Regions from separate parts of the Paenarthrobacter sp. NEAU-H11 genome, predicted to be linked through region 1. Evidence: predicted binding sites of a transcription regulator. Region 1 holds the regulator's gene; the other holds the start of a gene.
What was found. The regulator LexA, encoded in region 1, represses DNA repair genes until DNA is damaged. The targets are predictions, from matches to a motif close to TCGAACANNTGTTCGA.

Region 1 (4,413 bases):
TCGTGATGGTCCGGGAAGGCTTCGCGGCTGAACTGGAACCCTTCGTCAGCAATGACTGAGGCCGTGGCAGGAGAAGCCACGGAAACGGCCGGCGAGCAGTTCGTGATCGAACTGCTCGACCGGGCCGTGGCGGGCATGGGCGGGCAAAGCCGTGCCGGCCAGCATGAGATGGCCAGGCAGGTGGCCCGCGCCATCGAAACGGGGGACCACCTGCTGGTCCAGGCGGGGACCGGCACCGGCAAGTCCCTGGCCTACCTCATACCCCTCATCGCGCATGCATTGCAGAGCAACAAGCCCGCCCTGGTGTCAACGGCCACCCTGGCCCTCCAGACACAGATTGTGGGCAGGGACCTGCCCCGGCTGCTCAAGGCCATCACCCCCGCCCTGGACAGGCCGGTCAAAGTGGCCCTGGTCAAGGGCCGCTCCAACTACGTTTGCCGGCACAAGCTGGAAGGCGGCTTCCCCAGCGAGGAGCCGGCCGAAGGCCAGCTTTTCAGCCTGGGCGAGGACACCAGCGTCCCGCATTTCGCCGCAGCCGTGGGCGGCCCCTCGTCCCAGCTCGGCAAGGAGGTGGTGCGGCTGCGGGAGTGGGCGGAGAAGACCGCCACCGGCGACCGGGATGAACTGCTGCCGGGCGTCACGGACCGTGCCTGGCGGCAGGTTTCGGTGACGTCCATGGAGTGCCTGGGCTCCCAGAAGTGCCCCATGGCTGCGGAATGCTTCAGCGAACTGGCGCGCCAGGACGCTGCTGAAGCGGATGTTGTGGTCACCAACCATGCGATGCTCGCCGTCAGCGCGTTCGAAGGCCTGGCCGTCCTGCCTGAATATGACGTGGTGGTGGTGGATGAGGCCCATGAACTCCAGGACAGGGTTACCGGGGCGGTCTCCGGCCAGCTCTCGGTGGCCATGGTCCACGCCGCTGCCGCCGGTGCGCGGAAGCACACGGCCATCACCGTTGATGCGTTGAACGCCGCAGCCGCCAACTTGGAGCTTGCCCTGGCAGGCGTGCCGAACGGGCTGCTCCCGAACGGGCTCAATGATGAACAGCTGGACTGCGTGGACCAGCTGCGGGACGCCTGCCGGGCTGCCCTCTCGGATTCAAAGGGGGACAGCAGCGCCACGGCCGACGGCGGCAGGCAGCTCGCGCGGTCGCGGCTGCTGCTCATCCTGGAACTTTGTGAACGGCTCCTGGCAGCCCGGGAGAACCGCGAAGTGGTGTGGTTTTCCCGTGCCAGTTCCTTTGACCCTGCACAGGGATTCTCCCCGCCGGACGAGACCGCTCCTGCGTTGATCAACATCGCGCCGCTGTCCGTTGCCGGGAGGCTGCGCGAAGGACTCTTCGCCGGCCACACGGTGGTGCTGACCTCCGCGACGCTGGCCATCGGTTCCGCGTTTGAACCTGCCGCGGGCGGACTGGGCCTGGTGGGTGACGGCGCCCCGAGCTGGACAGGCGTGGACGTGGGATCACCCTTCGACTACCCAAAGCAGGGCATCCTCTACGTGGCCGGGCACCTGCCGAAGCCCGGCAGGGGTGCTTCCCCGGAAGCACTGGACGAACTGGAAGCCCTGATCCGTGCTTCCGGTGGCGGGGCGCTGTGCTTGTTCTCGTCCCGGCGTGCGGCAGAGGAAGCGGCCGAGGCACTGCGCCCCAAGCTGGGGATGACCGTCCTCTGCCAGGGTGACTCCACCATGACCGGCCTGGTAAAGCAGTTCGCCGACGAGCCCGATACCTGCCTGTTCGGGACCATGTCCCTTTGGCAGGGCGTGGACGTCCCCGGCGGCTCGTGCCGGCTTGTGGTGATAGACCGCATCCCGTTTCCGCGGCCGGACGATCCCCTCATGACGGCGCGCTCACGGGCAGTAGCCCAGGCAGGTGGAAACGGCTTTATGTCGGTTTCGGCCACCCACGCCGCGATCCGGCTCGCCCAGGGGGCAGGCCGGCTGATCCGTTCCACGGGCGACAGGGGAGTGGTGGCCGTGCTTGACTCCCGGCTTGCCACTGAACGCTATGCAGGGTTCCTGCGCGGGGCGCTGCCGCCCTTCTGGTCCACAACAGACCGGAAGACGGCGATTGCCGCCCTGGAGCGGCTGGCCCGGGAAAACGCCTGAGGCCGTCTCGCTGTAGCGGACGGAGTTTCCCTGCTACAGCGAGCGGAGTACCGACACAACCTTGCCCATGATGGTGGCGTGGTCTCCGAGGATGGGCTCGTACTGGGTGTTCTGCGGGAGCAGCCACGTGTGGCCGTCGCGCTGGCGGAATGTCTTGACGGTGGCTTCGTCATCCAGGAGCGCGGCCACGATATCCCCGTTGGCCGCATCCTGCTGGCGGCGGACCACAACCCAGTCGCCATCGCAGATGGCTGCATCCACCATCGAATCCCCGGCTACCCGAAGCATGAACAGTTCCCCCTGGCCCACCAGTTGCCTGGGGAGCGGCATCACGTCCTCCACCAGCTGGTCGGCAAGGATGGGGCCGCCTGCGGCGATCCGGCCCACCAGGGGAACCATCGCCGTGTCCAGGGCGGTGGGCAGTTCGGTGACAGTCGCTGCACCGGGTGAACGGACGGCGGACGCCTGGCTTGCCGGCTTTGCGGCTCCGCCGTCCAGGGTCAGCGGCATCAGGACTTCCATGGCCCGCGGCCGCTTGGGGTCGCGGCGGAGGTAGCCAAGCTTCTCCAGCTGGGAAAGCTGGTGCGTCACGCTCGAAAGGCTCGCCAGTCCCACGGTGTCGCCGATCTCCCGCATGGACGGCGGGTACCCGTTTTCGTTGACCGAGCGCTGGATGGTTTCGAGGATCTTCTTTTGCCGTGGAGTCAGGCCCTTGGCGGTCCTCTTCGGTTGCGCGGTTGCCCTGCCCCCGGCGGCTGCTGCTGCCATATTCGCCAATGCCTTTCGGTTCCGCCGGCCCTCTCCATGGCCATGCCCTGGAAGTTCCCGCCCCTAAATGTCAGACCCTGCTGATCGACTGTCCAGGTGGTTGTTCTTTGGTTCAAAGCTAGGCCAGCCGCATTGCTTTTTCAAACATTTGTTCTAGCGAGTCTCGACAATGTTCGTTGATAGGTGCTAAAACAGAGAAAGCAAAGTTCGAATATATGTTCTACTCATTGCCCTGGTCATTCGAAGACTACGTCGGAAAAGGTCCGGCCGGGGGCGGAGGGGAGGACGTCCGGGCAGCACAGTACGGTCCAGGAGGGCTCAGATCATGTCAGCTACATCTGTTTCGCGGGGTTCACGCCACCAGCTGCTTTCGGTGCAGCAAATCCTGTCCCAGGCGGACAATCGGCAGGCCGGACGGCCTGCGCCTCTTCCGCCCCTTCGCCTGACCCGTCGCGGTCGCATCGTGCTGATCGGCATTCCGCTGGTCCTGCTCGCTGCCCTGCTCCTTTCGCTGGCAGGCTTTTTCAATGCCCCGGCCAAGGCGTCGGAGTCTGCGACGGATCTTGCAACGACGCCCACTGTCACAGTCACGGTCCAGCCTGGCGAGTCACTGTGGGGCATTGCGGCCGGTGTCGCACCGGAGCGTGATCCGCGGGACGTCGTGGCGGACATCGTGCTTCTCAATAACCTCCCGGCCGGCGCGGTCTTCCCCGGCCAGCAATTGTTCGTGCCCGCAAGTTAGGACCCGGCATTTTGCCTCTCCACGGGCGGCAGGGCGCGGCACGCCGGGAGCGAACAGGAAACCGTCACATTTTCCGGTGTCCGGCCCGGGCACTAAACTGTTCAGGTGAATGACCAGCTAGAGCGCCTGAACCGGCTTCCCCTTCGCAGCAACCTCCGCGGGCTTACGCCCTATGGCGCGCCCCAGTTGGACGTTCCAATCCTCCTGAACGTGAATGAAAACACCCACGGGGTTCCGGCTGACGTCAGGGCGGCCATTAGCGCAGCGGTGTCAGAAGCGGCAGCAGGACTCAACAGATACCCGGACCGGGAATTCACCGACCTGCGGAAGGCGTTGGCAGAGTACCTGGGGCACGGGCTGGATGAATCCAACCTTTGGGCGGCCAACGGCTCCAACGAAGTCCTTCAGCAGATACTCCAGGCCTTTGGCGGCCCAGGACGTACAGCGCTCGGATTCCCTCCCACGTACTCCATGTATCCCCTGCTGGCCAGCGGAACGGACACGGAATACATTGTGGGCGAGCGTGCCGGCGATTACGGTCTCAGTGCCGAATCGGCGGCGCGGCAGGTCAAGGAGCTGCAGCCCAACATCGTCTTCCTGTGCTCACCCAACAACCCCACGGGAACCGGCCTCGGGCTGGACGTGGTGGAAGCCGTCTACGAGGCCGGCGAAGAAAGCCAGTCCATTGTCATCGTCGATGAGGCATACCACGAGTTCGCGCATGACGGAACGCCCAGTGCGCTGACTCTGCTGCCAGGGCGGGAACGGCTGATCGTCTCAAGGACCATGAGCAA
Region 2 (4,413 bases), on a different contig from region 1:
GGCCAGCTTTTCGATTGGATGTTTCAGCCCATTCCTGGATGTGCAGCAGGGCAACCAGCGAGTCCCGGGGGTTGCCGAAGTCCAGTCCCGTCACTTTGGATACCTTGCTGATGCGGTAGTAAACGGTGTTTTTGTGCAGCTTCATCCGCTGGGAGCATGCGGCAACATCAAGGGAAGCTTCGAAGTACACCCGCAGCGTTTCGGCCAATTCCACGTCCTCAGACAGGAGGGCCGAGAGGCTGCGGTGGCGGAAAGCCGAAGACGCGAAATTCTGTACTGCTTCGCGGAAAAGGATCTCTCCCTCAAAATCGTCCACGGTGGCCACTGACGACGTTGTGGACCTTCCCACGCAGCTCAACAGTGCTTCTGCCATCCGGGTGACCGAGTGGATGGAGAGCAGGTCCGGGGCCACCGGGCCTACGGCCGCAAACGGGGTGATGCCAAGGTGCTTGCGTGCATCCCGGACGATGGACTCTGCAAGGCCCCGGAGTCCCGGTTCCGCCGCTGCAGACTGCAGGCCGGGGACAATCACTGCGGTGTCGCCTTTGAACTGCCCCACGATTGCCGAAGCTTTGTAGGCAGCGGCGTGGATCGAAGCCAGGTTGGCAAGCTCGCCGTGCTTTAGTGCGGCGTCATCGGCTTCCACATCGGAGATCCCGATCAGGATCAGCGCGGCCGGGCGGTCAGCGGAGATCTTTTCGCTGTGCGCGCTGGCTGCTGCCTCCGCGGGGCCTGAAAGGATCCGGGCAATGCGGTCTTCCCGCATGTGCACGGATTGCTGGTTGCGGTAACGGATCAGCTCAGCCGAGGTACGGGCAGCGGAACCCTGCAACACCTGGTCAACGTCCGGGCCGAAGCCGTCGCCGGTCTCCTGGAGCCAGATGTAGCCCATGATCCTGTTACCGGCGAAAAGGGTGATGGCTACGCGTTCGCGCAGTCCGTCCTGGGGCCTCGCAGGTACACGCACGGGGAACCGGGTGCCATGGAGTTCACGGTAGGCTCCAAGGTCCTTGAGCAGCAGCTCGTATTTCCGTGGCCCGCGCCTGGCCAGGATGGAGGCTTTGCGCAGCTCGTCGATGTCGTTGGAAACGGTGGAATACGCCAGAACCTTGTTGGCCGCGTCCTCGATCACCACGTGGCTGGAGGTGAGCCGGGCAGTGGTCTGGGCGATCGCGAACAGGTCTTCTTCCAGCAGCGTCAGGACTTCGCTCTGATAGCTGGGCGGCTGGATCCTGTCTTTCGCGATAGACAGCAGGCGGTCCCAGTCGGCCGCGGGGTCCACCAGGAGCAGGCCGGTACCGGCGTCGCGCAGCAACTCTTCGGCTTCGGACAGCTCCTGCCGGCCTCCCTTGACGGCCACCACCGGCGGCGGGTTCCGCAGCAGCCGGCGCAATGCGGGCAAAGCCGACCGTCCGCGGACTCCAATCAGCAGGACAAACGCCCTGTCGCCGTCGAGCTTTTCATCCTCGGCGTCCATGATCAGGAAACGTTCCACGGCGGAGCCGTCCGCTGGCCGGAGGATGAGGCTTCCAAAGCCCAAGGGGAGATCCGAGAGGATATCGTCCACCGTCACCGCAGTCATGGGTTCCTTCTGGTCGATCTGGCCGGACGGCTCTGTCCGGTCAGCCCATCGTATCCACCGCTGAACACGGAAAATTTGTGAGGAAATCCCAATTCGGCGGGTGCTTTTCGGTTTCTTTTCCAATGTATTTGCTTCACCGGGCTCCAACCCCGTGCCGGGTACCCGACGCAGGACGCCGGAGCGGGAACTGATCCACAAACCAAAAGGGCCCCGCTTCTCTTTCACAAAGAGAAGCGGGGCCCTGCTACTTGGCGGTGACGGTGGGATTTGAACCCACGTTGGCTTTTACACCAAACAACATTTCGAGTGTTGCACCTTCGGCCGCTCGGACACGTCACCAACCTCAATAGGGTACCGGAGCGAGGCGCCCATCCCCAAAACGGGGCCGATCACGCCTGGCCCGTTATGGTCCGGGCAGAGGTGGCCCAAGAAGATTCAAAAACTTTTTCGCAGCGGTGGGCGTAGGGCCTAATAATGTCGGACCCCCTCGCGATGATGGGGGTATGGAATCGAACGCGGCGGTGGTGCAGGGGGAGGAAGCGGTTGACGCTTCTGTTGCTGCGTTTATGGCTGCGCTGGCTGGCGGAGGCCTTGCCGCGGGCGGGCCTGCCGTTTCCGGTGGCCGTGGCGGGGGCGGGGGCGTTGAGGATCCGTTGCAGCGGGTTGCTGATGCGGCGTTGGATGTCCTGGGTGGGGTGGCGCGGTCGGAAGCGAAGTTGGCGGCGGTGAAGGCAGTGGCCGCGGCGGCCCTTGCCGGGGCGACGAAGGCGATGAATCCTCCGCCCGGGTCCCCTCACGAGGCCACGGCGCAGGACCGGAGCCTGGTGGCGGAGGTCGGGTGTGCGCTGGCCATCGGTGACCGGGCCGCCGGTGCTTTGCTAGCCCATGCCTTGACCGCGTCGCTGCCCCGGACCCTGGCCGCCCTGCAGGGCGGGACGATTTCCTGGGCGCATGCCCGGACCATGGTGGACCAGACCGTCGGCCTTGGCCCGTCCGGGGCGGCGGCCCTGGAAGCCCATTTCCTGGACCCGGACGCCCCGGGGGCGGTCCGCGGGTGCCCGGTGGGGGAGATGCCCGCGTACCGGTTCAGGGCCAAGGCGCGGGGGTGGCGGGAGCGGCACCATCCGGAGAGCCTGGCGAAGCGGCACGCCAAGTCCCTGGCGGATAGACGCGTGGAGTACTGGCCGGATAACGACGCGATGGCCTGGGTGGCCGCCTACCTGCCCGCGGACCAGGCATCCGCGGTCTGGAACCGGCTGACCGCCATTTCCCGGGGGATGCAGGGCCCGGACGAGGCCCGCACCCTGACCCAGCTCAGGGCCGACAATTTCGCCGAGGCGCTCTTGGGCGGCGGGAACATCTCCCGGGTTACCGGACACAGCGAGGCAACCAGGGCCGGGCACGGTGAGGCGGGAAGGTCCGGCGGCGGGGAGGTGGCAGGTCCCGGCCCGTCGTCGTCGATTCGGCCGCAGGTGCTGGTCACCGTGCCCGTGTTTTCCCTGATGGGCTTGACGGACGAGCCGGCGGTGCTGGACGGGGCCGGCCCCATCCCCGCCTCGATGGCACGGGACCTCGTCGCCGACGGTGCCAGCTCCTTCTACCGGGTGCTGGTCGACCCGCGGGACGGGGCACCGCTGGAAATCGGCCGCACCAGCTACCGGGTGACCAAAGCCATGCGGAACTGGCTCAGGCTGCGGGACGGCAAATGCCCCTTCCCCGGCTGCAGCAACCCCTCCCTCGACAACGAAGCCGACCACCTCCTCGCCTGGCACAACGGCGGCACCACAGGAGTCTCGAACCTCGGCCAGCCCTGCCCGAAACACCACAAACTCCGCCACACCAGCGGCTGGAAACCCACCCCAGCCACCACAACCGCACCACCCGGCTGGACCTCACCCACCGGCCGCCACTACACAAGCGAACACCAGGACTGGGAACCACCCCACTGGCCGGAACGGGCTGTGCCGGCAGGGCTCCGCGCGCTTGATGACCTTGCGGAGATGTGGCCACCGCCCAACGACCTTTCGGGGGTGTCGCTGCCCAACGACCTTTCGGGGGTGTCGCTGCCTGATGACTTGTCTGATGCTTGGCCTCTAGCAGCCGGCCGGTCGCTCCAGGACCTGTATCCAAAGGAGGAGTTCCCCGAGGACACTTTTGCTGACTGGTTCATGCCTGGGTACCAGCAGCCCAAGGACCCGCTGCCCGAAGATGTTTGGTGGGAGATGGCCTGCCAGGCAAGCGCTGGCGTCACGTAACGAAGCCCTCTCCGCAATCGTGATGGTGAGGCCTGCCCGGACTGTGCCTCCCGACGGGAACCGGACCGTGCCTCCCGATGGGGAGGAAGCGACGGGGAGGATGCGACGGGACAAGGGGACTGCCGCCGGCCAGCTTTCCCGCGCGCACGTTGACGGCTAGATTCATCAGCAAGATGACTAATCAATCCAGTCCAGCGCATCAATCCAGTCGCACGCACGCAACGGCCTACTGGACCACAGCCAGGGAACATGGCGAGCTCCGGCCCGAGGAGCTGCCTGCCCGCGGGTCGGACGAGGCCCTGGTCCGCGCCCTGTACTCCGGCATCAGCAAAGGCACGGAAATGGTGGTCCATGCAGGCGCTGTTCCGCCCCGGGTTGCCGAGGAGATGAGGGCACCCCACCAGGAGGGACACTTCCCCGGGCCGGTGAAGTTCGGGTACCTCTCCGTCGGGGTTGTCGAGGAGGGTCCGGAGGGCTGGGCGGGGCAGCGCGTCTTCTGCCTTAACCCCCACCAGGACCGCTACGTGGTGCCGGTCAGCTCACTGACGAAGATCCCTGATGACGTGCCCTCCCGCC

Region 2: a site for LexA is predicted at 2,018-2,033, ahead of ACQ3DC_RS18050 (DUF222 domain-containing protein). Genes of this name have one in related genera too.

Annotation. Positions count from the first base shown of each region.
Region 1 covers NZ_JBNZGA010000021.1:27,464-31,876, forward strand. The annotation lists gene hflX (GTPase HflX) at 1-59, shown strand, start outside; gene ACQ3DC_RS19380 (ATP-dependent DNA helicase) at 52-2,109, shown strand; gene lexA (transcriptional repressor LexA) at 2,143-2,877, opposite strand; gene ACQ3DC_RS19390 (LysM peptidoglycan-binding domain-containing protein) at 3,203-3,619, shown strand; gene ACQ3DC_RS19395 (histidinol-phosphate transaminase) at 3,725-4,413, shown strand, end outside.
Region 2 covers NZ_JBNZGA010000017.1:88,320-92,732, reverse strand. The annotation lists gene ACQ3DC_RS18060 (PucR family transcriptional regulator) at 1-1,582, opposite strand, end outside; tRNA gene ACQ3DC_RS18055 (tRNA-Ser) at 1,832-1,921, opposite strand; gene ACQ3DC_RS18050 (DUF222 domain-containing protein) at 2,086-3,837, shown strand; gene ACQ3DC_RS18045 (zinc-dependent alcohol dehydrogenase) at 4,011-4,413, shown strand, end outside.